DNA from 2 places in the Burkholderia sp. BC1 genome. Region 2 is predicted to be linked to the other one. Evidence: predicted binding sites of a transcription regulator. Region 2 holds the regulator's gene; the other holds the start of a gene.
The links. The regulator LexA, encoded in region 2, represses DNA repair genes until DNA is damaged. The targets are predictions, from matches to a motif close to ACTGTATNNNNATACAGT.

Region 1 (15,141 bases), on a different contig from region 2:
CGATGTCGAGCGCGCCCCACGCGCGGTCTGCCGTGAATGCTTTGCTGCGGATGATCTGCATGGTCCTGATGTCCGTCAACGCGATGTGCGGCGGCGGCCGGGACGGCCGCGCGCCGCGTTGTGTCGGGTGCGGCGTGCGCTCAGCGCGCCATGGCCGCGAGCGCACGATCGATCGTTTGCGCGCGATTGTCGAACCCGGCGGCCGTGCGCGCGTTCACGCGCGCGACGACCGATGCCGGTGCGGTGTCCGGCGAGCCGGCGTCGAACGGTGGCGCGGGCGCGTATTCGAGCTCCAGCTGGATCGCCTGCGCTTCCTCGTCGCCGACGAGTTCCGCGGCGATCGTCAGCGCGAAGTCGATACCGGCCGTGACGCCGCCGCCGGTGATCAGGTTGCCGTCGCGCACGACGCGCTCGCGCACGGGCACCGCGCCGAGCCGCTCGAGCAGCGTATGAAAGCGCCAATGCGTGGTCGCACGGCGTTCGCGCAGCAGGCCCGCGACACCGAGCAGCAGTGCACCCGTGCACACCGACGTCACGTAACGCGCATCCGCTGCGCGCTGCTGCACGAACGCGATCGTTTCCGCATCGAGCAGCAGCGCGTTGATGCCGCTGCCGCCCGGAATGCAGATCACGTCGAGCGGCGGACAGTCCGCGAACGTGTGCGTCGGCGTCAGCGCGAGTCCGCTGCTCGACGCGACCGGTTCGCGCGATTTCCACACGAGATGCACGGCGGCGTCGGGCAGCGACGCGAGCACGTCGTGCGGGCCGGTGAGATCGAGTTGCTGGACGCCGGGAAAGACGAGAAAACCGATATGCAGGGTCATGCCGGGACTCCGTGAAGAGAAGGGCCGCGCCGCGGCGCGGGATGGACAGACCGATTCTAGGCGCGTAGTGTTTGGCGAAATTGCCATATCGCCCACGTTTTCCGCCAATCGCCATGTCGTCGCCGCGTCCGATCCTGATCCTCGCGTTTCCGCGCGCGCAATTGCTCGACGTATCGGGGCCGTTGCAGGTGTTCGCATCCGTCAACGAACTCGCGCTCGAGCGCGGACGGCCGGCGCCCTATGCGCCGCGCATCGTCGCCGCCGACGCGGGGCCGGTCGAGACGTCGTCGGGCGTCGCGGTGGTCGCCGACTCGCTGCGCTCGGCCGCGCGCGGCATCGATACGCTGATCGTCGCGGGCGGCAAGGGCGTGCATGCGGCGTCGCGGGACGCGCGGCTCGTGCGTTGGGTGCGTCGGCAGGCGGATCGCGCGCGACGCGTCGCATCGGTCTGCACCGGCGCATTCCTGCTCGCCGAAGCGGGGCTGCTCGACGGGCGTCGCGCCGTCACGCACTGGACGCGCTGCGACGAGCTTGCGGCGCGCTATCCGAACGTTCGCGTCGAAGCCGATCCGATCTTTATCCGCGAAGGCGCGCTGTGGACGTCGGCCGGCGTGACGGCCGGCATCGATCTCGCGCTGGCGCTCGTCGAAGAGGATCTCGGCCGCGCGGTGGCGCTCGACGTCGCGCGCGAGCTCGTCGTGTTCCTGAAGCGCCCGGGCGGCCAGGCGCAATTCAGCGCGATGTTGTCGATGCAGCGTACCGACGACCGGTTCGGCGAACTGCATGCGTGGATCGCCGAACATCTGGGCGCCGATCTGTCGGTGCCGGCGCTTGCCGAGCGCGCGCGAATGAGCGAGCGCAGCTTCGTGCGCCACTATCGCGCGAGCACCGGCCGCACGCCGGCGCGCGCGGTCGAGCAGATTCGCGTCGAGGCGGCGCAGCGGCTGCTCGGCGAGACCGGCTGGCCGGTCAAGCGGATCGCCGCGCGTTGCGGATTCGGCTCCGAGGAGACGCTCAGGCGCAGTTTCGTGCGCGTGCTCGGCGTGTCGCCGCAGGAATATCGCGAGCGGTTCGTGCGCTGAGCCGACGCGCGGCATCGAGCCGACGGAAATCCGCGGCGCGATGGGCGAAAGCGGCGCGACTATTCAGGAGACGAGAACAATGGAGCGGGGCTTGTGCCGCGCCGTCCGGCGGCTCTATCCTGTCCCGTTGGCGATTCGAAGGGGAGCAGCATGGACCGGATCCAGGCAATGGAAGTTTTCACGCGCGTGGTCGACGCGAACAGCTTCACGCGGGCCGCGGAGACGCTCGCGATGCCGCGCGCGTCGGTCACGACGATCATCCAGAATCTCGAGGCGCTGCTCGGCGTGCGCCTGATGCACCGGACGACGCGGCGGCTGTCGCTGACGCCGGAAGGCGCCGCGTACTACGAGCATTGCGTGAAGATTCTGTCGGAAATCGCGGAAGCGGACGCGAGTTTCCAGAAGGGCAAGCCGACCGGCGTGCTGCGCGTTCACATGCCGAGTTCGCTCGGACGGCGGCTCGTGATTCCGTCGCTGTCGCTGTTCCGGCAGCGCTATCCGGACATCACGCTCGATCTGGGGCTGTCCGATCGGCCGGTCGATCCGGTCGAAGAGGGGATCGACTGCATGATTCGCGTGGGGCCGCTCGAGGATTCGTCGATGGTCGCGCGCCGGATCGGGATGCTCAGACGCGTGACGTGTGCGGCGCCCGACTATCTGGCCCGTCACGGCGAGCCGCGCGAGATCGCCGATCTCGCCGGGCACTACGCCGTGAACTTCCGTGCGACGCAGGGCGGGCGCGCGGTGCCGTGGGTGTTCCTGATCGACGGCAAGCCGGTCGAGGTGCGGATGAATGCGAGCGTCACGGTCAACGATTCGGATGCGTATGTGAACTGCGGGCTGGAAGGGTTCGGGATGATCCAGCCGACGCTGTTCATGGTGGTGTCGAATCTGCTCGACGGGTCGCTGGTCGAGGTGCTGCCGGACTGCAATCCGAAGCCGAAGCCGATTTCGATCATGTATCCGCACAACCGGCATCTGTCGGCGAAGGTGCGCGTGTTCGCGGACTGGATCGCGGAGGTGTTCGAGTCGACGCCGGCGCTTGAAGGCGGCGAGAACTGGCGGCGGAATGTGCGGGGGAAGGTCGAGGGTGAGGCGGTAGGGTCGGTGGTGGCTTGAGTTGAACGGTGCGGGTGTGTTCTCGGGCAGGGAGGGCGCGGCGGCGCGCTGGGCGCGCGATGCAATGAAAAAAGCCGCTGAACCTTTCGGAACAGCGGCTTTTCGCATTTGGTGGCGAATCAGGGACTCGAACCCCGGACCTGCGGATTATGATTCCGTCGCTCTAACCGACTGAGCTAATTCGCCGAAGACTTGAATTATGTAGATCGCCCGCCTCGCTGTCAACACCTTTTTTCATCCAGGCTCGAAAAAAGTCGCCGAGCAGCCGCACCACGGGTGCGCAGGCGGGCAAATGAGGCGCCGGCCGATCTGCCGGCACGGCGCCGTCCCCGTGCCTGACCGTCAATCCTGCGCGTAGATGTTCGAGTCCTTCGTCTCCTTGACGAACAGCAGCCCGATCACGAACGTGACCAGCGCGATCACGATCGGATACCACAGCCCCGAATAGATGTCGCCCTTCGCCGCGACGATCGCGAAGGCGGTCGCCGGCAGGAACCCGCCGAACCAGCCGTTGCCGATGTGATAGGGCAGCGACATCGACGTGTAGCGGATCCGCGTCGGGAACATCTCGACCAGCATCGCCGCGATCGGCCCGTAGACCATCGTCACGTAGATCACGAGGATCGTCAGGATCACGATCGTCATCGGCCAGTTCAGCTGAGCCGGATCGGCCTTCGCCGGATAGCCGGCCGCCTTCAGCGTCGATGCGAGCGTCTTGTCGAACGCCGCACCCTGCGCCTTCGCATCGGCTGCCTTGCCGTCATAGGCCGGGATCACCGTGTCGCCCACCTTGATCTGCGCGGTCGTGCCGGCCGGTGCCGCGACGTTCTCGTAGTTCAGACCGGCCTTCGCGAGCGCACTCTTCGCGATGTCGCACGAGTTCGTGAACTTCGACGTGCCGACCGGGTTGAACTGGAACGAGCACGTTGCCGGATCGGCGACGACCGAGATCGGCGCCTTCTGCGTCGCGATCTCGAGCTGCGGGTTCGCGTAGTGAGTGAGCGCCTTGAACAGCGGGAAGTAGGTAAGCGCGGCAATCAGGCAGCCCGCGAGGATGATCGGCTTGCGGCCGATCTTGTCCGACAGCGAACCGAAGAACAGGAAGAACGGCGTGCCGATCAGCAGCGCGATCGCGATCAGGATGTTCGCGCTCGCCCCGTCGACCTTCAGCGTCTGCGTCAGGAAGAACAGCGCGTAGAACTGGCCCGTGTACCACACGACGGCCTGGCCGGCCGTCAGGCCGACGAGCGCGAGGATCACGATCTTCAGGTTCTTCCACTGGCCGAACGCTTCGGTCAGCGGCGCCTTCGACGTCTTGCCTTCCGACTTGATGCGCAGGAACACCGGCGATTCGTTCAGCTGCATCCGGATCCAGACCGACACCGCGAGCAGCAGGATCGACGCGACGAACGGCACGCGCCAGCCCCATGCACCGAACGCCTCTTCACCGATGAACGTGCGCACGCCGAGGATCACGAGCAGCGACAGGAACAGGCCGAGCGTCGCGGTCGTCTGGATCCACGCGGTGTAGAAGCCGCGACGATTCGCCGGCGCATGCTCGGCGACGTAGGTCGCCGCGCCGCCGTACTCGCCGCCGAGCGCGAGGCCCTGCAGCAGCCGCATCGCGATGAAGATTACCGGCGCGGCGATGCCGATCGACGCGTAACCGGGCAGGAAGCCGACCACGAACGTCGAGACGCCCATGATCACGATCGTCACGAGGAACGTGTGCTTGCGGCCGACGAGGTCGCCGAGCCGGCCGAACACGAGTGCGCCGAACGGGCGCACCGCGAAGCCGGCCGCGAAGCCGAGCAGCGTGAAGATGAAGGCCGCGGTCGGATTGACGCCGGAGAAGAAGCTCTTGCTGATGTAGGCCGCGAGCGACCCGGCCAGGTAGAAGTCGTACCACTCGAACACCGTACCGAGCGACGACGCGAAGATCACCTTCTTCTCTTCGGCCGTCATCGGCGAGTGTGCAATTTGCCCGCCTAACGTTGCCATGAATCGTCTCCAAGTCTCTTGATATAGATGTGCGGCCGCCTTGGATGGGCGGGCCTGTCGACGATTATTGGCACGGAAACTTACGGCGCACTGACTGGCGCGCGCAAAGCGACTGCACGTTAACCCGCGCCGAATCGCGCGCTTTGCGTGCCGATCGTGTCGCGAACGGACGGTAAAGCGCCGATTCCGACGCCGCGGCGGCGGCGCGTCCGGCCGCGCCTCAGGGTTAATCCGGGGCCGCGACCGACAGCGGCAGGCTGACGCGCACGAGCGTGCCGGCAAGGCGCGGCGCCGTCTGGTATACGTGGTCGTCGATCGTCAGCGTGCCGCCGTGCTGCGTGGCGATCTCGCGCACGATCGCGAGCCCGAGCCCGCTGCCGTCGCCTTCGCGGCCGAGGATCCGGTAGAAGCGCTCGACGACGCGGCCGCGCTCGGCGGCCGGAATGCCGGGCCCCGTGTCCTCGACTTCGAGATGCGCGAGCCGCGCGGTGCGGTCGGCGTGCACGCGCACGGTGATGCGACCGCCTTCGGGCGTGTAGCGGATCGCGTTGTCGATCAGGTTGCCGAGCATTTCGCGCAGCATCACGGGATTGCCGTCGACGTCGATCGGCGCGTCGTCGGGCGGGCCTTCGTAGCCGAGATCCATCCGTTTCGCGAGCGCGGCCTGCACCCAGTCGCGCACGGCACGCCGAGCGAGCGCCGCGATCTCGACGGGCTCGAACATCAGCCCGCTCGCCCGGTTCTCCGCGCGCGCGAGCGCGAGCAACTGCGTGACGAGCCGCGCGGCCTGCTCGGAACTCGTCGCGATCTGCTCGAGCGAGCGCTGCACGTCGGGCGGCACCGCGTGACGCAGCGCGAATTCGGCCTGCGTGCGCAGGCCGGCGAGCGGCGTTTTCATCTGATGCGCGGCATCCGCGATGAAGCGCTTCTGCAGCGCCATGCTCTGCTCGAGCCGCGCGAGCAGGTCGTTGAACGACGTGACGAGCGGCTCGATCTCGGGCGGCGCGCGCTGCGCTTCGACGGGCGACAGATCGTCGGGACGCCGCGCGCGGATATGCGCCTGCAGCGCATTGAGCGGCGCGAGCCCGCGCGACAGCCCGAACCACACGAGCAGGATCGCGAGCGGCAGGATCACGAACTGCGGCAGGATCACGCCCTTGATGATGTCGTTCGCGAGCGCGTTGCGCTTGTCGAGCGTTTCGCCGACCTGCACGAGCACGGGCTGCGTGCCGCTCGCGTCGGGCAGCGCGACGGTCGTATAGGCGACCCGCACGTCGTTGCCGCGCAGCAGATCGTCGCGGAACACGACGACGCCCGGCGGCGGGCGATCCTCGTCGCGCGGCAGCGGCATGTCGGCTTCGCCGGCGACCAGCTCGCCGCGCGTGCCGAGCACCTGGAAATACACGCTGTCGATGTTGTCCGCGCGCAGGAAGTCGCGCGTCTGCTGCGGCAGCGTCAGCTCGGCGACGCCGTTGACCGGATGAATCTGCCGCGCGAGCACGTACGCGTTGGTTTCGAGCGCGCGATCGAACGGCCCGTTCGCGATCGTCTTCGCGACGAGATAGGTGACCGCGATGCTCATCGGCCACAGCAGCAGCAGCGGCGCGAGCATCCAGTCGAGGATTTCGCCGAACAGCGAGCGCGGACGCGCGGCTTCGGGCGTGTCGGTTTCGTCGGGCGGGGCGAACGGATTCGCGTAGCGCGCGTCGCGCGCCGCGTCGGCGGCCGACGACGGCTCGCCGGTCGGGTGGCGGGAAGGGGCCGGCGTGGCCATCGCGGCGACGGCCGGGCGTCAGCGCAGCGGCGTGCCGGCTGTCGCGGGCTTCGCCGAAGCCGGATCGGCCGCCGCGGGCGGCGGCGCGGGCGCGTCGGCGGGCGCGGCCGGCACGACCTTCTCGAGGCAGTAGCCGAGGCCGCGCACGGTCGCGATCCGCACGCCGCTCGGCTCGATCTTCTTACGCAGCCGGTGCACGTACACTTCGATCGCGTTGTTGCTGACTTCCTCGCCCCATTCACACAGATGGTCGACGAGCTGCTCCTTCGACACGAGGCGCCCGATCCGCTGCAGCAGCACTTCGAGCAGCCCGAGTTCGCGCGCGGACAAATCGAGCACGCGGTCGTTCGCATAGGCGATCCGGCCGACCTGGTCGAACGCGAGCGAGCCGTGCCGCACGACGGTCGGGCCGCCGCCGGCGCCGCGCCGCGTCAGCGCGCGCACGCGCGCCTCGAGCTCGTTCAGCGCGAACGGCTTGGCCATGTAGTCGTCGGCGCCGAGATCGAGCCCTTTCACGCGCTCGTCGACGCTGTCGGCGGCGGTCAGGATCAGGACCGGGAGATTGGAATTGCGCGCGCGCAGGCGCTTCAGCACGTCGAGCCCGGACATTTTGGGCAGGCCGAGATCGAGGATCAGCAGGTCGAAAGTCTGCATCGACAGCGCGGTATCGGCCTCGACGCCGCTCTTCACGTGGTCGACCGCATAGCCCGATTGGCGGAGTGACCGGGTGAGGCCGTCCGCGAGTATGCTGTCGTCTTCGGCGATGAGAATTCGCATGGTGCGTGACCGGTGACCGGCAGCGCGTTGGCGCCGGCACGGCTGTCTCCGAATATTCGTGTACAACGCAGCCTGATTGCGGGCTTGCACAAAACACTGTTTTTTTATACAGTGTCTGCATTCGTGGGCAGCGCTTGAAAGCGGGCGCGCCTGTTACAGACGCTGCTCATCATAGCAAAGGACGATTCATGGAAGAAAGCAAGAAGGGCTCCGGGATGACCGCCGAGAAGAGCAAGGCGCTGGCTGCCGCACTCGCACAGATCGAGAAGCAGTTCGGCAAAGGGTCGATCATGCGCATGGGCGACGGCGAGGCGGCCGAGGACATCCAGGTCGTGTCCACGGGCTCGCTCGGGCTCGACATCGCACTGGGCGTCGGCGGCCTGCCGCGCGGCCGCGTGGTCGAGATCTACGGGCCGGAATCGTCCGGCAAGACCACGCTCACGCTGCAGGTCATCGCCGAGCTGCAGAAGCTGGGCGGCACCGCAGCGTTCATCGACGCCGAGCACGCGCTCGACGTCCAGTACGCGGCGAAGCTCGGCGTCAACGTGCCGGATCTGCTGATCTCGCAGCCGGACACCGGCGAGCAGGCGCTCGAAATCACCGACGCGCTGGTGCGCTCGGGCTCGATCGACATGATCGTCATCGACTCGGTCGCGGCGCTCGTGCCGAAGGCCGAAATCGAAGGCGAGATGGGCGATTCGCTGCCGGGCCTGCAGGCGCGCCTGATGTCGCAGGCGCTGCGCAAGCTGACGGGCACGATCAAGCGCACGAACTGCCTCGTGATCTTCATCAACCAGATCCGCATGAAGATCGGCGTGATGTTCGGCAACCCGGAAACCACGACGGGCGGCAACGCGCTGAAGTTCTATTCGTCGGTGCGTCTCGACATCCGCCGGATCGGCTCGATCAAGAAGAACGACGAGGTGATCGGCAACGAAACGCGCGTGAAGGTCGTCAAGAACAAGGTGTCGCCGCCGTTCCGCGAAGCGATCTTCGACATCCTGTACGGCGAGGGCATTTCGCGTCAGGGCGAGATCATCGATCTCGGCGTGCAGGCGAAGATCGTCGACAAGGCCGGCGCCTGGTACAGCTACAACGGCGAGAAGATCGGTCAGGGCAAGGACAACGCGCGTGAATTCCTGCGCGAGAATCCGGAAATCGCGCGCGAGATCGAGAACCGCATTCGTGAATCGCTCGGCGTTGCCGCCATGCCGGATGGCGCGGGCCACGACGAAGCCGAGGCGATGGACGAAGAAGAGTGATGGTCGGGCGCCGAGGCAAGCCTGCCGAGCCGGACGAGCGCGATACGCCGGAAGCGGCGCGCGCCGGCCGGCCGGCCGAATCCTCGGGCGCCGGCCGGCGGCTGCCGGGCAGTCATGCTGCCGCAAGCCGCACCGCGACGAGGGCATCCGACGATGCCCTCGTTTCGTTTGAGATCGCCGCGCCGGAGGATCCGTTCGACGACGACGAATCGTTCGACGCGCACGATCGTTCCCGCCAGCGCGTGTCCGGCCTCGGCCTTCCGCGTGATCGCGCAGCCGACGGCTCGGCATCGGCCGCGGAAGACGTCTATACGCGCAGCAGTCAGCATTCGCGCCGCACGCGCCGCGCGGGCGGCGCCGCATCCGGCGATGCGGGAGACAGCAGCGAGCGCAAGTCGTCGAAGCCGCCGCGCTCACTGAAGGGGCGCGCACTCGGTTATCTCTCGCGGCGCGAATACAGTCGTGCCGAACTCGCCCGCAAGCTCGCGCCGTACGCAGGCGAGGACGAATCGGTCGAGCCCGTGCTCGACGCGCTCGAAAAGGACGGCTGGCTGTCCGACGCGCGCTTTGCGGAGAGTCTCGTGCATCGTCGTGCATCGCGTGTCGGCGTGGCGCGCATCGTCAGCGAACTGAAGCGTCACGCGATCGGCGACGCGCTCGTCGACGAGCTCAACACGCAGCTGCGCGAGACCGAATGGGCGCGCGCGCAGGCGGTCTGGCGCAAGAAATTCGGTGCACTGCCGCAAACGCCGGCCGAGCGCGCGAAGCAGGCGCGCTTTCTGGCCGCGCGCGGCTTCTCGAGCGCGACCATCGTGAAGTTGCTGAAAGTCGGCGACGATTTTCCGATCGACGACTGACGCGGCCGATCGCGCGCGTGGCGCGCGATTTTGCTGCAATGCGATCGTTCCCCGACAGACGGGAATACCCGCCGTTGCGGCGGCCTGTCTCAAATACCCAGTATGCTAAAATCCACGGGTTTTCCTCTTCGGCCTCAACCTCCAGCATGCCGCTATCCGAGCCCGTGCCCCGTCAGTTGCGACATCGACGCGCAATCCGAGCGGACGCCTACGAGCGCGGCGACGGCTTGTGGGATATCGAAGCCTGCCTGACCGATCACAAGCCGCGCGACGTCGCGCTTGCATCGGGCATTCGGCCTCAGGGCCTGCCGATCCACGAACTCTGGCTGCGCGTGACCATCGATCGTGACCTCAATGTCGTCGACGCCGAAGCGTCGTCGGAATGGGTGCCATATCCGGGTCACTGTCAATCCGCTCCTCCTGCCTACCGGGCCCTGATCGGGCTCAACCTCTTCCGCAATTTCCGTCGCGACGCGAACCGGCTCCTGTCGGGCACCGCGGGCTGCTCCCACCTCACCGAACTGTGCGCCGTGCTGCCGACGGCGGCGATCCAGGCGTTCGCCGGCGACGTATGGAACGTGCGCGAGGCGGGCGGCGAAGGGCCGGAGCACGACGACGCGCACGACGAACCGCCTTTTCAGCTCGGCCGCTGCCGTGCGCTGCGGTTCGACGGCGAGGTCGTGCGGCAGTACTACCCGCGGTGGTACGGCGCGAGCCGGCCGGAGTCGGGCGGCACGAAGGAATGAACGGAAATCATTCAAAGAAGCGTCTTAAGCGACTTTTCATCCAACTCTCAGACTGAAGGGAATCACGCATGAAGATTCACGAGTACCAGGGTAAGGAAATCCTGCGGAAATTCGGAGTCGCGGTACCGCGCGGCAAGCCGGCGTTCTCGGTGGACGAGGCCGTCAAGGTGGCGGAAGAGCTCGGTGGCCCGGTGTGGGTCGTCAAGGCTCAGATTCACGCGGGTGGCCGCGGCAAGGGCGGCGGCGTGAAGGTCGCGAAGTCGCTCGAGCAGGTGCGCGAATACGCGAACCAGATCCTCGGCATGCAGCTGGTCACGCACCAGACGGGCCCGGAAGGCCAGAAGGTGAACCGCCTGCTGATCGAAGAAGGCGCCGACATCAAGCAGGAACTGTATGTCAGCCTCGTCGTCGACCGCATCTCGCAGAAGATCGTGCTGATGGGTTCGAGCGAAGGCGGCATGGACATCGAAGAAGTCGCCGAAAAGCACCCGGAACTGATCCACAAGGTCATCGTCGAGCCGTCGACGGGCCTGCTCGACTCGCAGGCAGACGACCTCGCCACGAAGATCGGCGTGCCGGCCGCTTCGATTCCGCAAGCACGCGCGATCCTGCAAGGCCTGTACAAGGCATTCTGGGAAACCGACGCATCGCTGGCTGAAATCAACCCGCTGAACGTTTCCGGCGACGGCAAGGTCATCGCACTCGACGCGAAGTTCAACTTCGACTCGAACGCGCTGTTCCGTCACCCGGAAATCGTCGCGTACCGCGATCTGGACGAAGAAGACCCGGCTGAAATCGAAGCGTCGAAGTTCGACCTCGCGTACATCTCGCTCGACGGCAACATCGGCTGCCTCGTGAACGGCGCAGGCCTCGCGATGGCGACGATGGACACGATCAAGCTGTTCGGCGGCGAACCGGCGAACTTCCTGGACGTCGGCGGTGGCGCGACGACCGAGAAGGTCACCGAAGCGTTCAAGCTGATGCTGAAGAACCCGGGCCTGAAGGCCATCCTCGTGAACATCTTCGGCGGCATCATGCGCTGCGACGTGATCGCGGAAGGCGTGATCGCCGGTTCGAAGGCCGTGAACCTGAACGTGCCGCTCGTCGTGCGCATGAAGGGCACGAACGAGGACCTGGGCAAGAAGATGCTGGCCGATTCCGGCCTGCCGATCATCTCGGCGGACAGCATGGAAGAGGCTGCGCAGAAGGTGGTCGCGGCTGCCGCAGGCAAGTAAAGAAGCGCCCCCGGACCTGGCGCCATGCGCCAGGCCCCGCGGGGGGTCAAGAAAACTTGGGGCGGCCCGGCGTTTTCTTGGCGCGCTAATGAACACGCATGGCGGCGCGCTTCGCACGCGACGCCAATCGAACAGAGGTCAAAATACATGTCGATTCTGATCAACAAGGACACGAAGGTCATCACGCAGGGCATCACCGGCAAGACCGGTCAGTTCCACACGCGCGCCTGCCGTGAGTATGCAAACGGCCGCGAAGCATTCGTCGCGGGCGTGAACCCGAAGAAGGCCGGCGAAGATTTCGAAGGCATTCCGATCTACGCGAGCGTCAAGGAAGCGAAGGAAGAAACCGGCGCGACCGTGTCGGTCATCTACGTTCCGCCGGCAGGCGCTGCTGCTGCGATCTGGGAAGCGGTCGAAGCCGATCTCGATCTCGCGATCTGCATCACGGAAGGCATTCCCGTGCGCGACATGATCGAAGTGAAGGACCGCATGCGTCGCGAAGGCCGCAAGACGCTGCTGCTCGGGCCGAACTGCCCGGGCACGATCACGCCGGACGAGCTGAAGATCGGCATCATGCCGGGTCACATCCACCGCAAGGGCCGCATCGGCGTCGTGTCGCGTTCGGGCACGCTGACGTATGAAGCCGTCGCGCAGCTCACGGCGCTCGGCCTCGGCCAGTCGTCGGCAGTCGGTATCGGCGGCGACCCGATCAACGGTCTGAAGCACATCGACGTCATGAAGATGTTCAACGACGATCCGGATACGGATGCGGTCGTGATGATCGGCGAAATCGGCGGTCCGGACGAAGCGAACGCCGCGCAGTGGATCAAGGACAACATGAAGAAGCCGGTCGTCGGCTTCATCGCGGGCGTCACGGCGCCTCCGGGCAAGCGCATGGGCCACGCCGGCGCGCTGATCTCGGGCGGTGCGGATACGGCCGAAGCGAAGCTGGAAATCATGGAAGCCTGCGGCATCAAGGTCACGCGCAACCCGTCGGAAATGGGCCGCCTGCTGAAGGCAGCGCTGTAATTTCCGCGACGCGCGTCGTACAGAAAACGCCGGCCTAGCCGGCGTTTTTTGTTATCCTCGCGCAATCCGTTTGTAATCTCCGGGTACGTGCGATGCGCGTGCCGGTCTCCATTCTGGCCGCCCAGTGGACGGCCAAGTCCTGCGAAACACATCGCCATGGTCGAATTTCTCACGTCGCTGCACTGGGGCGCGGTGCTCCAGATCGTCATCATCGACATCCTGCTCGGCGGCGACAACGCCGTCGTCATCGCGCTCGCATGCCGCAACCTGCCGGACAATCAGCGCTTGCGCGGCGTCGTGTGGGGCACGGCCGGTGCGATCCTGCTGCGCGTCGCGCTGATCGTGTTTGCGGTCGTGCTGCTCGACGTGCCGTTCCTCAAGCTCGGCGGCGGGCTGCTGCTGCTCTGGATCGGCATCAAGCTGATGGCGCCGGCGCCCGACGCGCACGACGACATCAAGCCCGCCAGCCGGTTGTGGGACGCCGTGAAGACGATCGTGATCGCCGACGCGGTGATGAGCCTCGACAACGTGATCGCGATCGCCGGCGCGGCCGAGCAGGCCGACCCGTCGCACCGGATCGCGCTCGTGATCTTCGGGCTCGTCGTCAGCGTGCCGATCATCGTCTGGGGCAGCACGCTGGTGCTGAAGCTGCTCGACCGTTTCCCGATCGTCGTCGCGTTCGGTGCGGGCTTGCTCGGCTGGATTGCCGGCGGGCTGATCGTGCACGATCCGGTCGGCGATCGCTGGCCGGTGCTCGACACGCCGGCCGCGGTCTACGGCGCGAGCATTGCCGGTGCGTTGCTCGTCGTCGCTGCGGGCTATGCGCTGCGCAGGCGGCGCAGCGTGACGCGCGCGCACTGACGCGACGTTGGCCGTCCGGCCGAGTGCCGGCCTCGCGGCCCGCTGGCTACGATCGAAACGCCTGCCGAACCGGCAGGCGTTTTTCGTTTCCGGAGCCCGTCATGTTCGAAGCCTTTTCCGTTTCCCTGTTCCGCCGTCTGGCCGCCGATCTGCGGCGCGCGCGGCGGCCGGCCCCGCTGCGCGCGTGGCGCGCCGGTTTCACGCTGATCGAGCTGATGATCGTGCTGGCGATCGTCGGCGTCGTCGCCGCGTATGCGATTCCCGCGTACCAGGACTATCTCGCGCGCTCGCGTGTGGGCGAGGGGCTTGCGCTCGCGTCGTCCGCGCGGCTCGCGGTTGCCGACAATGCCGCGAGCGGCACGGGGCTCGACGGCGGCTATAGTGCGCCGGCCGCGACGCGCAACGTCGAATCGATCCGCATCGACGCGGAGACAGGCCAGATCACCGTGGCGTATACCGCGCGCGTCGCCGCGGCGGGCGCCAATACGCTGGTGCTCGTGCCGTCGGCGCCCGACAAGCCCGATACGCCGACGGCGCGCGTGCCGTTGAAGAAAGGCGAGATGCAGGCCGGCGCGATCGCATGGGAATGCTTTGCCGCAGGCAAGGATGCGTCATCGCTGCCGGCGCCGGGAGCGGGGCCGCTGCCCGGTACGGCCGCGACGTTGCCGGCCAAATATGCGCCGGCCGAATGCCGCGCGTAGCGGCGCGGCGGGGCAGGGCACGCGCAGCGCGCGGCTGCGCGTGCATCGCGTGCCGCGTGACGGCCCCGCACAGAGGGGGGAAAGTTTTGTATAGTGCGCCGGTTGCTGACATCCGGTTCGCTCATGCCTTCTACCTTTACCCGTTCGTTGCCGCTCATTGCACTGGCTGTCGCGCTGATCGTGCCGTACGCGATCACCACCCACACATATCCGATTCCGACCTTCTATTCGGAATTTTCCGCGCTCGTGCTGTATCTGCTGCTCGGCCTGTCGGTCGTGCTGCTGGTGCGCACGCAGCGCGCGGCCGAACCGTTTGCCGCACCGGCCGCGTTCGTCGCGCCGATCGGCTTCGCGCTCGTGCTGATCGCGCAGCTCGTGCTGCTGCCGTTGAAGGTACCGTCGATGAACGGGCTCGCGCTCGGTTATCTCGCGGCCGCGCTGGTTGCGATGCAGGCCGGCTACGCGCTCGCGCGCGACGGGCTCGGCGACGCGGTCGCGCGGATGATGGCGGGCGCGCTGCTGATCGGCGGCGTGTTCGCGGTCGCGTGTCAGGTCGTGCAGCTGTTTCATCTGGAGTCGGCGGTGTCGCCGTTCGTCGTGATGTACAACATCGCGGTCGACCGACGCCCTTACGGCAACATGGCGCAGGCGAACCATCTGGCGACCTACATCGCGTTCGCGATGGCCGGTGCGCTGTATCTCGTGCAGACGCGCCGGCTCGCGGTGTGGGCCTGGCTCGCGCTGTCGATCGTTCTGTCGGCCGGGCTTGCGCTGACGGTGTCGCGCGGTCCGTGGCTGCAAGTCGCCGTAATGGTCGTCGCGGGCTTCTGGATGGCGTGGGTCGAATCGCGCCGCACGCGCGGCGCCGCGCGT
Region 2 (15,141 bases):
GCCGAGCTGCGCCTGGAATGCATCGAAGCGACGACAACCGAGAAACGCGTTGCGCAGGATCAGCATCGTCCAGCGATCGCCGAGCACGGCGAGCGTGCGCGCGACTGAACAGTTCAGCGTGCCGATGTCGTCCCATTTCATCGTCGTATCTCCTGCGCAGTTCAGCGAAACAGCGGGCGATTATAGAGTGCGCGTTCAAGCGCACCGCACGCGCCACCGATTGACATCGCCGACGTACCTGTCAATAATCAGTTCCAATTTGGAACTTACACGCGCGGCGACGCGCGTTCAATCAGGAGACGCCCGATGAATCCGCTTTCCCTGTCCGGAATCGAACTGTTGCGCGCTGCGGCGGCGGGCGATGCGCCGCTCGCGTCGATTTCCGAAACGATGCCGATGCGGCCGCTCGAGGTGGAACTGGGCTACATCCGGATGTCGGCGCGCGCGGACGATCGGCATCTGAATCCGCTCGGCGGCGTGCATGGCGGCTTTGCCGCGACGGTGCTCGATTCGGTCACCGGTTGCGCCGTGCATTCGATGCTCGAGGCGGGCGTCGGTTACGGGACGATCGATCTCCACGTGAAGATGCTGCGGCCGGTGCCGCGCAACGTCGATCTGATCGCGGAAGGGCGCGTGATTCATCTGTCGCGCTCGCTCGGCGTCGCCGAAGGCACGCTGAAGACGCCGGACGACAAGATCGTCGCGCATGCGTCCGCGACGTGTTTCATCCAGCGGCCGCAGTAAGCGTCGCGCGCCTATCGAAGGCGCAATGTAAGCTGCCGCGGCGCGCGTCTGAAGCGTTCGTTTCAATGTGATAGCGTTCCTGCTTTCCACCGACGCGACAGGAACAGCATGGAATACCGCACACTCGGCGATTCGGGCATCGAGGTGAGCCTGATCGGTCTCGGCACGATGACGTGGGGCGAGCAGAATTCGGAGCGCGATGCGCACGAGCAGATCGATTACGCGCTCGACCATGGCGTCACGCTGATCGACGCCGCGGAGATGTATCCGGTGCCGCCGAAGCCCGATACGCAGGGGCGCACCGAACAGTACATCGGCACGTGGCTCGCGCAGCATCGCGCGCAGCGCGACCGGATCGTGCTCGCGACGAAGATCGCGGGGCCGGCACGGCAACCGCACAACCCGCGGCATATTCGCGGCGAGGGCAACCAGTTCGACCGCAAGAACCTGACCGAGGCGCTCGACGGCAGCCTGAAGCGGCTCCAGACCGACTACGTCGATCTCTATCAGCTCCATTGGCCCGATCGCAGCACGACGACGTTCGGCCGCTCCGCGTATCCGTGGATCGACGACGCGTATACGGTGCCGATCGAAGAAACGCTCGCGGTACTCGCCGAATTCGTGAAGGCCGGCAAGGTGCGCGCGATCGGCGTGTCGAACGAAACGCCGTGGGGCGTCGCGCAATTCCTGCGCGCGGCCGAGAAGCTCGGGCTGCCGCGCATCGCGAGCATCCAGAATCCGTATAGCCTGCTGAACCGCACGTTCGAGAACGGCTTGTCGGAATTCACGCACCGCGAGGGTGTCGGCCTGCTCGCCTATTCGCCGCTCGCGTTCGGCTGGCTGTCCGGCAAGTACGAGAACGGCGCGCGTCCGGCCGGTGCGCGCATCACGCTGTTCGAACGCTTCCAGCGCTACAGCAAGCCGCAGGCCGTCGCGGCAACGTCGCGCTACGTTGCGCTCGCGAAGCGGCACGGCCTGTCGCCCGCGCAGCTCGCGCTCGCGTTCGTGAACAGCCGTCCGTTCGTGCGCAGCAATCTGATCGGCGCGACGTCGCTCGACCAGCTGAAGGAGAACATCGGCAGCATCGACGTGAAGCTGTCCGACGAGATTCTCGCGGAGATCGACGCGCTGCACGAGCAGCAGCCGAATCCGGCGCCGTAAACGGCGTGCGGCCCGCGCGGCGCGATGCCGGTGCGGGCCGCTTTCCATCGGCAGCGCATCGCGCTGCCGTTTCCGCTATTGCATCCGCAGCCGTGTGCGCGCGACGAACAGCGCGACGAGACTGAGGAGCGCGCATCCGATCAGATACAGCGCAGGCGACAGCCGGTTGCCGGTCGCGCTGATCAGCCAGGTGATGACGAACGGCGCGAAGCCGCCGAACAGCGTGACGCCCGTGTTGTAGCTGACGGCCAGGCCCGTCGCGCGCGTCTGCGCGGGAAACAGTTCCGCCATCAGCGCGGGCAGCGCACCGCAATACATCGCCTTCAACGCGCCGATCCAGATGAGCGCCGCGAGCATCGTCGCAAACGACGCGTGCCGCGTGAGCCATGCGAACGTCGGCCAGACCGTCAGCAGCATCAGCAGCGCCGCGGTCGTCATGACGCGGATCCGTCCGGTGCGATCGGACAGGTGCCCGACGAGCGGCGTGACGAGCGTCAGCACGAAGCCGGTCGCGAGCGTCGCCGCGAATCCGGTCGACGCCGGCAGTCCGAGCTGCTTGATCGCGTACGTCGGCATGTACAGCACCATGTAGTTGATCGCGGTCGAGATCACGAGCGCGCCGATCGCGAGCAGCAATCGCATCTTGTAGTGCGTGAACAGTTCGCGCACCGGCGCTTCGGCACGCGCCTGCGTGCGGAACTCGACGCCTTCGTCGACGTAGCGCCGGATGTAGAGCCCGACCGGGCCGATGGCGAGGCCGAACAGGAACGGCACGCGCCAGCCCCAGCTTTCGAGTTGCGCGGGCGTCAGCGTGGACGTCAGCAGGGCGCCGAACCCCGAGGCGAGCAGCGTCGCGAGGCCCTGGCTCGCGAACTGCCAACTCGACATGAAGCCGCGCCGCTGCGGCGCATGCTCGACGAGAAACGCGGTCGAACTCGCGAATTCGCCGCCGGCGGAAAAGCCCTGCATCAGCCGCGACAGCATGATCCCGAGCGGCGCGAGAATGCCGATCGACGCGTAGGTCGGCATCGCGGCGATCAGCAGCGTGCCGCCCATCATCATCGCGATCGACAGCAGCAGCGACGCCTTGCGGCCCGCGCGATCCGCATACGCGCCGAGCACGAAGCCGCCGATCGGCCGGATCAGATAGGACAGCCCGAACGTGCCGAGCGTGAGCAGCAGCGACGTCGCTTCGCTCGTCGCGGGGAAGAACAGCTTCGCGATCGTCACCGCGAAAAAGCCGTAGACGATCAGGTCGAACCATTCGAGCGCGTTGCCGATCGACGCCGCGAAAATGATGCGCCGGATCTGCGCCGCGTTGGGGCGTGCGGCGTCCTGCGTGGTCAGCGTGGTCGTATTCATCGTGGATGGGGCTCCGTGGAAGGATGCAGCACGCGTTACGCAGCGATGCCGGCCGCGGCAGACGCCGATGTCGACGCCGTGCGGCGCGGATGCGGCGCGGCGTCGCCGAGATCCCAGAAAAGGCCGGCCATCATCTGCAGCCCCTCGCGCGCGACGCTCGCGAGCAGATGCTCGTCGGGCGCATGCTGCGAGCAGGCGGGATACGAGTGCGGCACCCAGAGCGTCGGCAAGCCGAGCGTGTCGGCGAACACCTCGTTCGGCAGCGTGCCGCCGAGATTCGGCAGGATCGCCGGCTTCTTGCCGGTCGTGCGCCCGAGCGACGCGACGGCCCACTGCACCCACGGATCGTCGGGCGACAGGCGCGTCGCAGGCGCACCGCGCTCGACATCGATGTCGACGTCCGCAAAGCCGTGCGCATCGAGATGTGCGCGCAGATGCGCATGCAGCGCCTGCCAGTCGGTACCGACGACGAAGCGCAGCTGGCAGTGCGCATAGGCGGCCGGCGGAATCGCGTTGACCGGATGCTCGGGGTTGCCGGCCTTGAACGCGAGGATCTCGAGCGTGTTCCAGCCGAATACGCGTTCGGGCGCCGACAGCCCCGGCTCGCCCCAGCCGGCGTCGAGCGCCGGGTCGCCGGGGCCGCCGCCCACCGACAGATCGGCGAGCGCGTCGCGCACGGCGGCCGGAATCGGCGGCGGGCGCAGCCCCGCGACGCGGATCGCCCCGCGTGCATCGACGAGACTGGCGAGCGCATGCGCGAGCACGATCGCGGGATTGCGCAGCAGTCCGCCCCAGTTCCCGGAGTGATGGGCGCCGTCGCGCGCCCGCAGGCCGAGCCGGAAGTTCACCGCGCCGCGCGAGCCGAGGAACACCGTCGGCCGTTCGGCGGTAACGCGCGGGCCGTCCGATGCGATCAGCACGTCGGCCGCCAGTGCGTCGCGCTCGCGGCGGCACAGCGCGTCGAGGCCGGGCGAGCCGGTTTCCTCGCCCATCTCGATCAGCAGCTTCGCGTTGAAGCCGAGACGGCCGCCGCGCGCGTGCAGCACGCTCGCGAGCGCGGCGAGGTTGATCGTGTGCTGCCCCTTGTTGTCGGCGGTGCCGCGTCCGTACCAGCGATCGCCGTCGGCGTGCAGCGTCCACGGCGACAGCGGCGCGCGCCATTGCGCGTCGTAGCCGCGCACGACGTCGCCGTGGCCGTAGATCAGCACGGTCGGCAACGCGTCGTCCTCGTGGCGCGACGCCAGCAGGAACGGGCCGCCGCCGTCGACGGGGTTGTCGACGATGCGCGTCGAAAAGCCGAGGCGCGCGGCTTCGGGCGCGATCTCGTCGGTCAGATACGCGCGCAGCGCGGCATCGGCGCCGCGCTCCTGGCTTTCGGTGCGCAGGCCGACGCGGCGGCTCAGCGTCGCGAACAGCGCGCCGGATTCGAACTGGTTCAGCGCATGCTGAACGGCAGCGGTACGGGTCAAGACGTGTCTCCTCGGAAGGTGCCGAACGGTGCGCGGGCCGCGCCGCCGGCATGAAGTGCGATCGATTCTAGAAAGCCGTTTTTTTTGTCACAATGATCGAATTTCGAAGCTTTCTTTGCCGAAAAGGCAAAGCAGGACGGCCGCTCGCGGCACGGAGACAGAACGATGGCGGCTTTTCTGCATGGCCTGGCACTGCGGTATTTCGTCGAAGTCGCGCGTACGGGCTCGATCAGCGACGCGTCGGCGCGGCTGCATGTCGCCGTATCGGCGATCAGCCGGCAGATCGCGAAGCTCGAAAGCGAGCTCGGCGCGCCGCTGTTCGAGCGGCGGCCGCGCGGCATGGCGCTGTCGGAGGCGGGCGAGCGGCTGCTCGGCTTCGCGCAGCGCAGCCTGCTCGAAGCCGAACACGTGATGAAGGAGATCGGCGGGCTCGATGCGCTGCACGGCAGTCTGTTGAAGATCGCCTGCTCGGAAGGGTTCGCGATCGACTTCCTGCCCGGCGCGCTGGCAACGTTCAAGGCGCGCCATCCGGGCGTCGATTTTTCGGTGTGGGTCGTGTCGCCGGCCGATGCGACGCGGCGCGTGCGCGAGGGCGACGCCGACATCGCGCTGACTTTCAGCCTCGCGCCGGAAAAGGGCGTGCGCGTCGAGCATACGGAGCGCGCGCCGATCTTCGCGCTGCTGCGCCGCGATCATCCGCTCGCGGCGCGCGAGGCCGTATCGCTCGCCGACGTCGCGCGTCATCCGCACGTGTTGCCCGAAGCGGGCACGACGGTGCGCCAGCTGATCGACATCGCATGCGCGCTGGACGGCCTGATGCTCGAGCCGGAACTCACGAGCAACAACACGGCCGCGATGTACCGCTACGCGCAACGTACGGGCGCGGTGATGTTCTCCGGGCTGCTGTCGGTGCGCGACCGCTGCGACGCCGACGGCTTCGTCGTCGTGCCGGTCACGAACCCGCAGTTGCGCGAACGCAGCATCCAGGTACAGACGATGGCGGGGCGCGATCTGCCGGCGTCGGTGCGCGCGTTTCGCGATCATCTGATCGACGCGATGAAGGCCGCGTCGGTGCCGCCGAACGCGGCGCGCGGCTCGCGGCGCCCGCGCGTGAGATAATTGCAGGTCCGCCTTCCTGCGCCCGTGCGGCTCGCCGAGCCGCACCGACCCGTTTCGACGCCAAATTGAAGAACCTGATTGTCACCCTCGATCGCGCCGCCGAGTTCGACGAGATCATCGACGTGCGCACGCCGCTCGAATTCGCCGAGGACCATATCCCCGGCGCGCTGAACGCGCCCGTGCTCAGCAACGAGGAGCGCGTGCTCGTCGGCACGATGTATCGGCAGGTGTCGCCGTACGAGGCGACGCGCGTCGGCGCGGCGATCGTCGCGCGCAACATCGCGCGCCATCTCGACACGACGTTTGCCGATCGTCCGCGCAACTGGCGGCCGCTGATCTACTGCTGGCGCGGCGGCAAGCGCTCGGGCTCGATGACGACCTGGTTCAACCTGATCGGCTGGCAGGCGCGTCAGCTCGACGGCGGCTACAAGGCGTACCGCCGTTCGGTCTGCGCGACGCTCGACACGCTGCCGACGCGCTTTCGCTACATCGCGCTCGTCGGCCACACCGGCTGCGGCAAGACGCGGCTGCTGAACGCGCTGCGCGGCGCGGGCGCGCAGACGCTCGATCTCGAAGCGCTCGCGTGCCACCGCGGCTCGCTGCTCGGCGCGCTGCCGGGCGTGCCGCAGCCGTCGCAGAAGGCGTTCGATTCGGGGCTTGTCGAAACGCTGCGACGCTACGATCCGGCCTGGCCGGTGTTCGTCGAATCGGAAAGCCGCAAGATCGGGCTCGTGCAGCTGCCGATCGCGCTGCTCGACGCGTTTCACGCGGGGCCCTGGGTGCAGGTCGAAGCCGCGCGCGACGAGCGCATCGCGTTCCTGCTCGACGATTACGGCCACCTGTTCGACGATCGCGCCGCGTTCGGCGCGCAGCTCGACCGGCTCATCGGGCTGCACAGCCGCGAAGAGGTGGCGCGCTGGCGCGCGCTGCTCGAGGCCGACCGGCGCGCGGAACTGTTCGGCACGCTGATCGACCGGCATTACGATCCCGCATACGCGCGCACGTATCGCGCGTCGTACGACAAGCCGAACCGCGCGCTGACGTTCGCGTTCCGCCCGAATGCCGCCGACGTGCCGGACCAGGCGCGCACGCTGCTCGAGCAGCTCGCGCAGGCGGGCTTGCCCGCGTCGCCGGCCTACGCGTCGGCGTCCGCCGCGGCGCCGATTACCGCTCACGACCATCCGACCACCTCACGATGACGACCACACGCACGCAACCCGTTCCGGCGCTCGGCTGGATGACCTTCCTGCTGATCGCGGTCGCAGGACTGTTCTACGTCAAATGGTTTCCGTACTACAACAAGGCGTTCATCGCCGCCGAACATCATTCGATCGGCCAGTCGATCCTGATGGGCACGGCGGCGTCGGCGCCCGAGCCGTCGTTGAAGGCCGCGCTCGACTACGCGTGGGCGTACGGCAAGGCGATCTGGCAGGCGATGGTGCTCGGCCTGCTGCTCGGCTCAGCCGTGCAGGCGCTGCTGCCCGCGCACTGGGTCGCGCGCGTGCTCGGCCGCACCGGCTTCGGCAGCGTCGCGGCCGGCGGCCTGCTGTCGCTGCCGGGCATGATGTGCACGTGCTGCGCGGCGCCGGTCGTCGCGGGCTTGCGCGCGCGCCACGCGTCGCCGGGCGGCGCCGTCGCGTTCTGGCTCGGCAATACGGTGCTGAACCCGGCCGCGCTGGTGTTCATGGGCTTCGTGCTCGGCTGGCACTGGAGCGCGCTGCGGCTCGTGCTGGGCATCGCGATGGTGTTCGGCATCGGCTATCTGCTGAACCGCATCGCGCGGCCGGAGGATCGCAGCATCGACGACGCGCAACTCGCGGCGCTGGCGGCCGAGCAGGCCGCGGCCGGCAACGCGTTCGTGCGCTGGATCAAGCTGCTCGCGCGGATGGCGGTGCGGCTCGTGCCCGAATACGTCGTGCTCGTGCTGCTGCTCGGCGCCGCGCGTGCGTGGCTGTTTCCGCACATCGGGCCGGACATCGGCAATCATCTCGGCTGGATCGTCGCGTTCGCGGTGGCCGGCGCGCTGTTCGTGATTCCGACGGCCGGCGAAGTGCCGATCATCCAGGCGATGCTGTCGCTCGGGATGGGCGTCGGGCCCGCTGCGGCGCTGCTGATGACGCTGCCGCCGATCAGCGTGCCGTCGCTCGCGATGCTCGCACGGTCGTTCAAGCCCTATATGCTGGCGATCGTCGCGAGCCTCGTCGTCGTGTTCGGGATCGCGAGCGGGCTGCTCGCGATCGCGTTCGGATTCTGAGGCCGACGCACATCGGCCGCGCGCGGCCCGTGTGCGCGCCGTATTCATCCGGCACCGCCGCCGATCCGCGCGGTGCCCTTTACAAGTAGCAAACAGGAAAACGCATGACCCAACCGAAGATTCATCCTCGACTCGAAAAGGCGCTGACGCGGGGCGATCTCGCGATCCGCCAGGCCAATTCCGCGCGTGCGACGGCCGTGCTGAACGCGCTCGGCACGATGATCGTCGAGGCGTCCGCGACGATCGGCGTCGAGGCGAGCATCGACATTCCGCAGGGCGATCGCATCTACGATCCCGTCAACGGCGTATGGCCGCAGAAGATGCTCGTGTCGTTCGACGGGCCGGTCGCCGATGCCGATCCGGAAGAGCTGCGCACGGTCTATCTGATCGCCGACGATCCGGGCACGCAGTTCCGCGTCGAATGGCATCGCGCGGACGGCAAGCTCGGCCGTCATGAAGGCGGCCCACTCGCGACCGTCGCATTCCTGACCGACGTCGAGATTCCGTGGAGCGACGACGACGAGTGACGTTGTCGGGCGCAGGGGCGGCGCTGCGCGCGCCGGGCGTCAGCGCATCAGCCGGCGCCGGAACAGCCACGCGCACAGCAGGAAGCCGCCCACCGCATAGGCGGCGAGGATCGCGACGTGCAGGCCGATGTCCGTCGCGGGCCGGCCGAGCATCGCCGGCCGAATCAACTCGACGGCATTGGCGAGCGGCAGCGCCTGCGCCGCATGCTGCGCGAGCTGCGGCAGCTGCGTGATCGGGAAGAAGACGCCCGAGAGCAGCAGCATCGGCGTCAGCACGAGCGTCTGATAGAACATGAAGAAGTCGTACGACGGCGCGAGCGCCGTGACGACCATCGCGACGCTCGCGAACGCGAGCCCCGCCAGCGCGATCACCGGCAGTGCGGCGAGCATCGACGGAAACCGCGCATAGCCGAGCAGGCCCGCGACGAGCATGATCGCGGCGCCCGACAGCATCGCCTTGCTGGCACCCCAGACGATTTCGCCGAGCACGACGTCGCCGAGCGCGAGCGGCGTGTGCATGATCGCTTCCCACGTGCGTTGCACGTGCATCCGCGAAAAACCCGAATACATCGATTCGAAGCTCGCCGACATCATCACGCTCGAGCCGACCGTGCCGGCTGCGAGAAACGCGATGTACGACACGCCGTCGACGTGGCCGAGCATCAGGCCGAGCCCGAAACCGAGCCCGAACAGATAGATCATCGGGTCGGCCAGATTGCCGAACATCGACGCGAGTGCGAGCTTGCGCCAGACCAGGTAGTTGCGGCGCCAGACCGCGATCCAGTTGGTCGCGTTCGCCGGCATCGCGAGCGCGAAGCGCGATTCGCGCGCAGGCGTCGCGTGCGGCGCAGCGGAGTCCGGATAGTTACGTACGTCCATGTCGGTCAGTCCTGCATGTCGCGGCCGGTCAGCCGCAGGAACACGTCCTCCAGATTGGCCGGACGATGCAGATAGCGCAACCCGGCGCGGCCCTTGATCCGCGCGCACAGCGGTTCCGGATCGCTGACGTAGCAGAACAGCGTCTCGCCGCTGATCTCGGTGCGCTGCGCGAGCGGCGCGACTTCATCGCGCAGCGCGATCGGGTCGGGCCCGTAGATCTCGATCACGTCGCAGCCGATCTCGGACGCGATCAGCGCATGCGGCGCACCCTCGGCAATCTTGCGGCCTTCCTCGATCACGCACAGCCGATCGCACAGACGTTCGGCTTCTTCCATGAAGTGCGTCGTGATCAGGATCGTCTTGCCGCGCGCGAGCAGCGAGCGCAGCCGTTCCCACATCAGGTGGCGTGCCTGCGGGTCGAGGCCCGTCGTCGGTTCGTCGAGCACCAGGACGTCGGGATCGTTGACGAGCGCGCGTGCGAGCGTGAGCCGCCGCTTCATGCCGCCGGACAGCTCGCCGACCTTCGCATCGGCCTTGTTCTCGAGTTTGGCGAATTCGAGCAGCGGCTGCACGAGCGCGCGCGCCGCGTGCGCCGACATGCCGAAATAGCGGCTGAACACGAGCAGGTTCTCGCGAACCGTGAAGTCGGGATCGAGATTGTCGAACTGCGGCACGACACCGACGCGCCGCCGTGCATGCCGCGCACGCGACGGCACCGGTTCGCCGCACAGCGAGATTGCGCCGGCGTCGGGATACGCGAGGCCGAGCAGCATCTTCAGTGTCGTGGTCTTGCCCGCGCCGTTCGGGCCGAGCAGCCCGTAGCACTCGCCGGCCTGCACGTGGAAGGACAGATCGTTGACGACGAGCTTGTCGCCATAGCGCTTTTCGACGTTCCGGAAATCGATGGGTGCGACGGACATGGCGGCGTTATCGTTGTGACGGCGAGCAGCGGTGCGCGCGGATGCCGCGAACGGATCGGGACAACGCCGGTCAGATCGGGCATGATCGAAGCAAGCGTGGCGATGCGCGTTCGCGTGCAGCGAAACCGCGGCACGACGGGCCATTCTAGTGCATCGCTTGCGTTCGTTCAGCGCGTATGCGCCGGCATCGTGCAGGGCCGCGATCATCGTGCACCGCATCATTGCGCACGCGCCGCATGCGGCGCGTCAGCGTTTTCCATCCCTTGCGCGCCGGATTGCGGCGCACCATGATGAATGTGTAGGGCTCGTTGTCGCGATAGGGAGGTCTCATGGCTAGCTACAACAAGATTCTGCTGTGCTACGACGGAACGCTCGAGGGGCGCAAGGCGCTGCGATGCGGTGCCAATCTCGCGTTGGACCTGAAGGCCGAAACGCATCTGCTGTCGGTCGTCGACATGCGTTCGAGCATCGCGCAAAGTGCCGGCTTGCTGACCGACGTCGCATGCGGCCGCTTCGAGGAAACCGCACGTGAAATCCTGCAGGAAGGCGTGAACTGGCTGCGCGAGCGCGGCGTGCAGGCAGAGGGCCATTTCGCGTTCGGTTATCCGATCGACGAAATCGCGAACCTCGCCGGCGAGCTGAAAGTCGATCTCGTCGTCGTCGGACACCGATGCCGCAGCGGACTATCGAGATGGTGGATGGGGTCGGGCAATACGCAACTGCTCGATCGCGTGAACTGCAGCATTCTGGTTGCATGCTCGTCGGCCGAAGAGCAGAAGGCCGAAATCGCACGCGAGCGCGAAGCCGCGACGGCGAGCGGCCAGTGATGTGATGAGCGCGATCGGCGCTCGAGGCGCCGATCGCGGCGACGTCGCCAACGCTGCCGCGGCAGCGCGCCGACGCGCGCTACGCGTGCAGATCGATCGCCGACAGCTTCCACGAGAACAGGCCGAAGCGGTGGAAGATCGCTGCATAGCGCGTGCCGTCGGCCGTGCGCTGATAGGTGACGACGAATTCGTCAATATTGCGGTAGCCGGCGTGCGTTTGCTGCTGCGCCGGTGGCGCCGCTGGAGCGGATGCTGCCGGCGGCGGCGCCGATGCGACCGCGCTGCCCGGAGCCGGTGCGCTCGCCGGCGGCACGGCCGCGCCGGGTGCAGACGGCGCAGCGCCGCCGGCCTGCTGCGCCTGCCAGTCGGGCGGACGCTCGCCGGGATTGCCTTTCGGCGGGAAACCGCTCATCAGGGCGGCCACGCCTTCCGGCGTCGCATACGCATCGACGAGCGGCCCGATCAACGCGGAACCGATCAGCGCGCCGAGTACCGCGAACGGGTTGTCCTTCTTCACCGCGTCGATCCGGCGCATCAATTCCTCGGTGACCTGCTGCTTCAGGCTGATCCGCAGCGACGGAAAGTCGACGTATTCGCTGACGGCCTGCGCATCGCGCGCATCGATCGCCGACTTCAGGCGGCCGAGCGCGATGTACGGCGACGCGTAGGCATAGCCGATCGCCGCGATGACGGCGACCGCCAGCACGACGATCAGCAAGGGTTTGAGCCGCCATGCGCGGCTCGACGAGCGCGTCACGATACCTCCGGAGCGAAACCGTGTCGCAATCAGAGACCGCCTTGCGCGGCCGAACGTTCCTCCGCGATGCAGCGATCGATCATCCGGCAGACGGCGTCGATCGTGCCGACCATGATCAGCCGCGAACGGCCGTGATAGACGCGCACCGGTGCGCGCCGCGCGGGCTCCGCGTGATTGAGCCCGGCATTGAGCGACACGCGCGCGAAGGCGGGGAGCGCCGAAGGCAGCAGCGACGCCTGCCGTTCGACTGCGACTTCATGGCCGGCGGGCGCCGCAGCGGACAGCGGCGCGCAGGGCGTGCGGCCGCGCAGATGACGCAGGCGACCGAATTGACGGAAAGGCAGCAGGCGGGCAAGGCGTTCCATGGTGTTCTCCTGAGCGAGACGGAATGTCAGAGTTCGCCCGAGCGGATCAGCCCGACGGCGATGCCTTCCAGCGCGAAATCCGCGCTGCCGGCCTTGACGAAGATGTTTTCGTAATCCGGGTTCTCGGCGATCAGCTCGATGCCGCCCGGCCGGCGCATCAGACGCTTGACCGTGACGTCGTCGCCGAGCCGCGCGACGATGATCTGGCCGTCCTTCGCTTCGGTGCGCTTCTGTACCGCGAGCAGATCGCCGTCGAGAATGCCGGCATCGCGCATCGACAGCCCGCGCACCTTCAGCAGATAGTCGGGCTTGCTCGAGAACAGCGCGGGATCGCACGCGAAGTGCTGTGAGATGTGTTCCTGCGCGAGGATCGGGCTGCCGGCCGCGACACGGCCGACGAGCGGCAGCGACAGTTGCATCAGCCCCGCATGCGGCAGCGTGAACTGGTGCGGCGCGTCGTCGCCGCCGAGCAGCCGGATGCCGCGCGACGCGCCCGCCGCCAGCTCGATCACGCCCTTGCGCGCCAGCGCACGCAGGTGCTCCTCGGCCGCGTTCGGCGAACTGAAACCCAGCTCGGCCGCAATCTCGGCGCGAGTGGGCGGAAAACCGGAGCGCTCGATCGCGCGGCGGATCAAGTCGAACACTTGCTGCTGGCGTGCGGTGAGTTTGGTCATGGTTCAACTGTATGGATAGACAGTGAGCTGTATTTTTATACAGTACTTCGCGAATTTCAAGTGTTACGTGAAGTTCGACGCGATCGCGCCGGTTCCGACGCCCGATTGCGACGTCCATGCGCCGGTTCGTCTGCCGCAACCGTCCGTCCGTATTGCGTTAGCACTTTTCAGTATTAAAAAATGAAGAAGGATTATTTTTAATCATGTAGCCCGTTCGATAGACTGGCCCGACATCGCAATACCGACAACACTGGAGAACCAAGGATGGTGAAGCGCACGACGGGGCTGATGAGCGGGGCGGGCCGCTTGATTGCAACACTCGCGCTGGGCGCGGCGGCGGCGCTGGGCGTCGCGACGCACGCGCAGGCCGATACGACGTTCCTGAACGTGTCGTACGACCCGACGCGCGAGCTGTACCAGGACTTCAACCAGGCATTCGGCAAGGAATGGAAGGCGAAGACGGGCGAGACGGTCAACTTCAAGCAGTCGCACGGCGGCTCGGGCGCGCAGGCGCGCTCGGTGCTCGACGGCCTGCAGGCCGACGTCGTGACGCTCGCGCTCGCCTATGACATCGACGCGCTCGCGAACAAGGGGCTCGTGAACAAGGACTGGCAGAAGCGCCTGCCCGACAACGCGTCGCCGTACACGTCGACGATCGTGTTCCTCGTGCGCAAGGGCAACCCGAAGGGCATCAAGGACTGGGACGACCTGACCAAGCCGGGCGTGTCGATCGTCACGCCGAACCCGAAGACTTCGGGCGGCGCGCGCTGGAATTACCTGGCCGCATGGGCGTATGCACTGCACAAGCCGGGCGGCAGCGAGCAGTCGGCGAAGGAATTCGTCACGAAGCTCTACAAGAACGCGGGCGTGCTCGATTCGGGCGCGCGCGGTGCGACGACGAGCTTCGTGCAGCGTGGCATCGGCGACGTGCTGATCGCATGGGAGAACGAGGCGTTCCTGTCGATCAAGGAGTTCGGGCCCGACAAGTTCGAGATCGTCGTGCCGTCGGCGAGCATTCTGGCGGAGCCGCCGGTCGCGGTCGTCGACAAGGTCGTCGACAAGAAGGGCACGCGCAAGCTCGCGGAAGCGTACCTGAACTTCCTGTACAGCCCGCAGGGCCAGGAAATCGCGGCGCGCAATTACTATCGGCCGCGCTCGAAGAGCGTGCCGGCGGAACTGACCAAGCAGTTCCCGAAGCTGAAGCTGTACACGGTCGACGACACGTTCGGCGGCTGGACGAATGCGCAAAAGACGCATTTCGCGGACGGCGGCGTGTTCGATTCGATCTACAAGCCGCAGTAATACGACAACGACAGCGGCGCGCCACGTAGTGCGCCGCGTCCCGGACGCCGCCGGCGCGACCTGTCGCGCCGGCGTTCGCGTCGGGCCCATGAGCATCGACCCAGCAAGAGCATCCGATGACCACGTACACCTTTCGCAAGCCGAGCGCGCTGCCCGGTTTCGGCGTGACGCTCGGCATCACGGTGGCCTATTTGAGCCTCGTGGTGCTGATTCCGCTCGCCGCCACGTTCCTGAAGACCGCGACGCTGTCGTGGGACCAGTTCGTCGCCGCCGTCACGTCGCCGCGCGTGCTCGCCTCGTACCGGCTGACGTTCTCGGCCGCATTCGGCGGCGCGCTGCTCAACGCCGTGTTCGGCTTTCTCGTCGCGTGGGTGCTCGTGCGCTACACGTTTCCGCTGAAGCGGCTCGTCGACGCGATCGTCGATCTGCCGTTCGCGCTGCCGACCTCGGTGGCCGGCATTTCGCTCGCGGCCGTCTACGCGGCGAACGGCTGGGTCGGCCAGTATCTCGCACCGTTCGGCATCAAGGTCGCGTTCACGCCGCTCGGCGTGCTGGTCGCGCTGACCTTCATCGGCCTGCCGTTCGTCGTGCGCACCGTGCAGCCGGTGCTCGAGGATTTCGAGCGCGAGCAGGAGGAGGCGGCCGCGTGCCTCGGCGCATCTCGCTGGCTCACGTTCCGGCGCGTCGTGCTGCCGGCCGTGCTGCCCGCGCTGCTCACCGGTTTCGCGCTCGCGTTCGCGCGTGCGCTCGGCGAATACGGGTCGGTGATCTTCATCGCCGG

Region 1: a site for LexA is predicted at 7,673-7,690, ahead of recA (recombinase RecA). Genes of this name have one in related genera too.

What each region holds. Positions count from the first base shown of each region.
Region 1 covers NZ_JBQYLP010000003.1:78,832-93,972, reverse strand. The annotation lists gene ACSHSS_RS02695 (cupin domain-containing protein) at 1-61, opposite strand, end outside; gene ACSHSS_RS02690 (DJ-1/PfpI family protein) at 141-824, opposite strand; gene ACSHSS_RS02685 (GlxA family transcriptional regulator) at 938-1,906, shown strand; gene ACSHSS_RS02680 (LysR family transcriptional regulator) at 2,057-3,025, shown strand; tRNA gene ACSHSS_RS02675 (tRNA-Met) at 3,135-3,211, opposite strand; gene ACSHSS_RS02670 (MFS transporter) at 3,368-5,026, opposite strand; gene ACSHSS_RS02665 (sensor histidine kinase) at 5,253-6,800, opposite strand; gene ACSHSS_RS02660 (response regulator transcription factor) at 6,819-7,577, opposite strand; gene recA (recombinase RecA) at 7,766-8,839, shown strand; gene recX (recombination regulator RecX) at 8,839-9,696, shown strand; gene ACSHSS_RS02645 (DUF2889 domain-containing protein) at 9,843-10,442, shown strand; gene sucC (ADP-forming succinate--CoA ligase subunit beta) at 10,511-11,677, shown strand; gene sucD (succinate--CoA ligase subunit alpha) at 11,825-12,706, shown strand; gene ACSHSS_RS02630 (TerC family protein) at 12,863-13,567, shown strand; gene ACSHSS_RS02625 (pilin) at 13,669-14,268, shown strand; gene ACSHSS_RS02620 (PglL family O-oligosaccharyltransferase) at 14,392-15,141, shown strand, end outside.
Region 2 covers NZ_JBQYLP010000076.1:2,607-17,747, forward strand. The annotation lists gene ACSHSS_RS25770 (winged helix-turn-helix transcriptional regulator) at 1-141, opposite strand, end outside; gene ACSHSS_RS25775 (PaaI family thioesterase) at 307-744, shown strand; gene ACSHSS_RS25780 (NADP(H)-dependent aldo-keto reductase) at 853-1,905, shown strand; gene ACSHSS_RS25785 (MFS transporter) at 1,981-3,267, opposite strand; gene ACSHSS_RS25790 (M20 family metallopeptidase) at 3,303-4,736, opposite strand; gene ACSHSS_RS25795 (LysR family transcriptional regulator) at 4,902-5,855, shown strand; gene mnmH (tRNA 2-selenouridine(34) synthase MnmH) at 5,921-7,054, shown strand; gene ACSHSS_RS25805 (permease) at 7,051-8,109, shown strand; gene ACSHSS_RS25810 (hypothetical protein) at 8,214-8,636, shown strand; gene ACSHSS_RS25815 (ABC transporter permease) at 8,676-9,515, opposite strand; gene nodI (nodulation factor ABC transporter ATP-binding protein NodI) at 9,521-10,435, opposite strand; gene ACSHSS_RS25825 (universal stress protein) at 10,765-11,262, shown strand; gene ACSHSS_RS25830 (DUF2939 domain-containing protein) at 11,342-12,019, opposite strand; gene ACSHSS_RS25835 (hypothetical protein) at 12,049-12,384, opposite strand; gene lexA (transcriptional repressor LexA) at 12,411-13,058, opposite strand; gene ACSHSS_RS25845 (sulfate ABC transporter substrate-binding protein) at 13,323-14,360, shown strand; gene cysT (sulfate ABC transporter permease subunit CysT) at 14,477-15,141, shown strand, end outside.